One region of the Streptomyces qianjiangensis genome, then DNA from elsewhere that is predicted to be linked to it. Evidence: riboswitches for the same ligand, from Rfam matches in the RefSeq annotation. Region 1 holds a riboswitch; the other holds the start of a gene.
The links. Region 1 has a riboswitch for cobalamin ahead of cobT (nicotinate-nucleotide--dimethylbenzimidazole phosphoribosyltransferase). Riboswitches for the same ligand answer to the same signal wherever they lie in the genome.

Region 2: it holds a riboswitch for cobalamin, as region 1 does, so the genes downstream of both, N8I87_RS26835 (ribonucleoside-diphosphate reductase subunit alpha) here and cobT (nicotinate-nucleotide--dimethylbenzimidazole phosphoribosyltransferase) in region 1, are expected to answer to the same signal.

The regions. Positions count from the first base shown of each region.
Region 1 is NZ_CP106799.1:25,207-27,401, forward strand. Features, by position in the region: gene cobT (nicotinate-nucleotide--dimethylbenzimidazole phosphoribosyltransferase) at 1-1,091, opposite strand, end outside; cobalamin riboswitch at 1,182-1,362, opposite strand; gene N8I87_RS42335 (FAD-binding oxidoreductase) at 1,534-2,195, shown strand, end outside.
Region 2 is NZ_CP106798.1:5,790,469-5,792,663, forward strand. Features, by position in the region: gene N8I87_RS26835 (ribonucleoside-diphosphate reductase subunit alpha) at 1-1,199, opposite strand, end outside; cobalamin riboswitch at 1,324-1,465, opposite strand; gene N8I87_RS26840 (GNAT family N-acetyltransferase) at 1,518-2,024, opposite strand; gene mctP (monocarboxylate uptake permease MctP) at 2,145-2,195, opposite strand, start outside.

The DNA.
Region 1 (2,195 bases):
GCCATGTCGCGCAAGGCGCGCACCCCCGCCTGTACGAGCGGCAGGGCCAGCACGGCACCGGTGCCCTCGCCGAGCCGTAGTCCCAGGTCGACCATGGGATGCAGGTCGAGGTGGCGCAGGGCGATGGTGTGCCCGGGTTCGACCGAGCGGTGTCCGGCCACACAGGCGGCCAGGGCATCAGGGGAGAGCGCGGCCGCGACCAGAGCGGCCGATGTGGCGATCACCCCGTCCAGGATCACCGGGACCCGGTGCATGGCGGCGCCCAGTACGAACCCGGCTATCGCCGCGTGTTCCAGGCCGCCGACCGCCGCCACGGCCCCGACCGGGTCGTGCGGGTCCGGCCCGTGCAGCTCCAGGGCGCTGCGCACCACCCCCACCTTGTGCCGTCGGGCCGTGTCGTCGATTCCCGCTCCGTGACCGGTGACGTCGTCCGGGTCCGCACCGGTGAACACGGCGATCAGTGCCGCGGACGCGGTGGTGTTGGCGATGCCCATGTCGCCGGTGAGCAGGCAGCGGCAGCCGTCGTCGACGAGTTGTGTGGCGACGCCGATGCCGACCTCGATGGCGTCGACGGCCTCCTGACGGGTCATGGCCGGAGCCTGGGTCATGTCGGCGGTTCCCGCCCGGACCCGGCGTCGTAGCAGCATGTCCGGGTTCGTGTCCGAGGTCGCCACCGGGGTGGCGACGCCCACGTCCACCACGACCACCCTGGCTCCGGTCTGAGCGGCCAGGACGTTCACCGCGGCGCCGCAGGCCAGGAAGTTGGCGACCATCTGGGTCGTCACCTCCTGCGGCCAGACGCTGACGCCCTGGGCGTGGACACCGTGATCGGCGGCGAAGACGGCGACCGCGGCCGGTTCCGGCAGCGGCGGCGGGCAGCTTCCCGCCAGAGCCGCGAGCTGGACCGACACATCCTCCAGCCGGCCCAGCGAGCCGGGCGGCTTGGTCAGGTTGTTCTGGCGGTCACGGGCCGCGGTGCGGGCGTCGGGGTCCGCGGGCGTGATGGCGGCCAGGGTGCGCTCCAGCAACTGGCCGACGGCGGGGTCGGCGGCAGACCGAAGGGTGGGGTCGGAGCCGGACGAGGGCACCATGAAGGGAGTTCCTTCCGCTGTCGACGGTTCTCCACGCCGCCGTGAACAGGCCGTGCCCGGGCGGGTAGTGCCTGGCTGCGGGACGGCCGGAATATCCTGGCTCCCGGATCTCGGCGCCCGGCTTGTGCAGCACGGGTACCGGCGCCGGCTCCCGGCCTTCCCAGCGGCCGGTTCGCACCGGCTGCCAGTGGCCATCAGCGGGAGGCAGCTCCCCGGTTACAGTGGCGGGCCCGCACCGGACTTGGGCCATCGGGCCCGCACCGGACTTCCTCCGCATCCGTCACCCGCATCCTGCCACACACCCGCCGTCGGCGAGCCGCCGCCCGAGGGGGTCCACAACGCATGCCGGTCCACATGGCCCTGGGCAAGGGCCGGACGGCCCCCTCCGGTGGAGTGGGTGCGCGGCAAGGATCGCGGGAGCGGGGGCCGAGGAGGGGGTGCGATGGCGGACACCGAGGCGCTGCTGGCCGGCGCCGTGGGGGCACGGCACGTTCTGGCCGGGGCGGAGGTCCCCCCTGAGTACGCCGGTGACGAGTCGCTGACCGCCCTGCCGCAGACGCCCGCGTACCTGGTCCGGCCCGCCGCGGCCGCCGAGGTGGCGGACGTGCTCAGAATCGCCGGCGAGGCCGGGATCCCGGTGACCGCCCGCGGCTCGGGGACCGGCATGTCGGGGGGATGTGTGCCCCGGCCGGGCGGGATCACGGTCTCGTTCGAGCGGATGAACCGCGTCCTGGAAGTGGACGCCGTCAACCACGTGGCCGTCGTGCAGCCCGGGGTCACCCTGGACCAACTGGACCACGAGGCCGCCAAGTCAGGCCTGCAGTATCCGGTGCGGCTCGGCGAACCCACCGCCAGCATCGGCGGCACCATCGCCACCAACGCCGGCGGGATGCACGCCGTACGGCACGGGGTCACCCGCCACCATGTGCTCGCCGTCGAGGCCGTCCTGGCGTCCGGCGAGATCGTGCGCGGCGGCGGCAAGTACGTCAAGACGTCCACCGGCTACGACCTGGCCCAGCTCCTGGTCGGCTCCGAGGGCACGCTCGCCCTGGTCACGGAGGCGACGCTGCGGCTGCGGCCGCGGGCCCGGCACTCCACGACCGT
Region 2 (2,195 bases), on a different replicon from region 1:
AGGGTGCGCATCATGCGGCCGTAGAGGTCACGGGCGGGAATGGTCTTCTTCGCGAGCCCGTCCGCCTCCGCCTTGCGGTACACGGCGTCGAACTCCGCGCCCCACAGGTCCACCAGCTCCGGCACGTCCGACGGGGAGAACAGCGACCACTGCCCGTCGGCGTCGACCCGGCGCATGAACTCGTCCGGGATCCAGTGCGCGAGGTTGAGGTTGTGCGTACGCCGGGCGTCCTCACCGGTGTTGTCGCGCAGCTCCAGGAACTCCTCGATGTCAAAGTGCCAGGTCTCCAGGTAGACCGCGGCCGCGCCCTTGCGCCGGCCGCCCTGGTTCACGGCGGCGACGGAGGCGTCGAGGGTCTTCAGGAACGGGACGATGCCGTTGGAGTGCCCGTTGGTGCCGCGGATCAGCGAACCACGGCTGCGGATGCGGGAGTACGACAGCCCGATGCCACCGGCGTGCTTCGAGAGCCGGGCCACCTGGTGGTAGCGGTCGTAGAGGGAGTCCAGCTCGTCCAGCGGGGAGTCGAGGAGGTAGCAGGACGACATCTGGGGGTGCCGCGTGCCGGAGTTGAAGAGCGTGGGGGAGGAGGGCAGATAGTCGAGGCGGCTCATGAGCCCGTAGAGCGCGGCGACTTCGTCGACGGAGCGGGAGGACTCGTCCTCGGCGAGACCCGCGGCGACCCGCAGCATGAAGTGCTGGGGCGTCTCGACGACCTTGCGGGTGATGGGGTGGCGCAGCAGATAGCGGCTGTGCAGGGTGCGCAGGCCGAAGTAGCCGAAGCGGTCGTCGGCCGACGGGTCGACCAGGGCGTCGAGCCGCTCGGCGTGCAGCCGTACGAACGCGGCGGTGCGGTCGGCGATCAGCCCCTCGCGGTGCCCCACGGCGACGGACCCGGTGAAGGACGTCACGCCCTGCGAGGCGGCCTCGGCGCGGATGGAGAGGGTCAGCAGCCGGGCGGCCAGCCGGGAGTAGGCCGGGTCCTCGGAGATGAGGCCGGCCGCCGCCTCCGTGGCCAGCTCGCGCAGCTCCGTCTCGTCCGCCCGGGTGGACCGTCCGCGCAGCGCGGCGGCGGCGACGCGGCCGGGGTCGGTGTCGGGCAGGTCGGCGGTCAGCTCGGTCAGGGTCCGCAGCAGCGCGGCACCGGGACCGACGGTCTCCAGGCGGGTCGCTGAATCCGGTTCGGCTGGCGCGATGGTCACGTGGGGCTCTCCCTGGCTCGGCACGGGGGCCTTGCGCAGGGCAGGGGGCAGCACACGAGCGCACGCGGCGTCGCGTCCACCGGCCCATTCCACGAGGCCCGGACGTCGGGGCACCCGGGCCGGACGGCCGGGTGCGCTGTCGGCAGGTCCTCGGACTGACACGAGCGCGCTTCGACCCCCGGGGGGCGGATACGCGCAAGTACACCGTTGCGGGACAGTTCCGGATTCGCACCGGATTCCCCTGCGGCGACAGCGAGCATGAGCATACATCTAGTGCCTGGCTGCCGTGCCACCCCCAGATGTTGTGTCGTGGCGGTATCAGAGCGTCAACTCGTAGGTGAGGAGTGTGATGTCGTCGAGGTGGGGGAGGGGATTCCAGTCCCGCTCTGGTGTGCGGACGAAGCCCATGCGTTCGTAGATGCGATGGGCGGCCCGCATGGAGCGCTGGGTGGACAGCACGACCCGTACGCAGCCCGGTGTGGCCCGCGCGCGATCGACACAGGCGCGCACCAGGGCCTCCCCGACGCCGCGACTGCGTGCCGCGTGGCCGACCGCGAGCATCCGTATCTCGGCCTCTCCGGCGCGGGCGATGTCGGCCATGGGCCCGCCCGCCGGTACGAAGGTGACGCCGCCGAGCAGTTCGCCGTCCGCCACGGCGGCCAGTACCTCCGCGGCGGCCGCGCGCTTGGCCACGTCTCTGAGCTCGCCGAGGTACCCGTCGCTCTCCCCGAAGTCGAGGAGGCCGTCCTGGAGATAGGCCTGGGCGGTGATCTCGCCCAGGGTGCCGTACTCGTCCGGGGCCGTCCGCCTGATCTCGATGTCCATGGGACCGAGTGTGCAGGACGGGTACGACAACGGGCCGCCGGATTTTCTCCGACGGCCCGTTCTTGCCTGCCCTCAGCGGCCGGTGTCGTCAGCGGCTCGCGTCCGCGGTGACCGGCGTCCTCAGTGGCCCGCGTCCGCGGTCGCCGGCGGCAGCTCCACCTGGACGCCCGG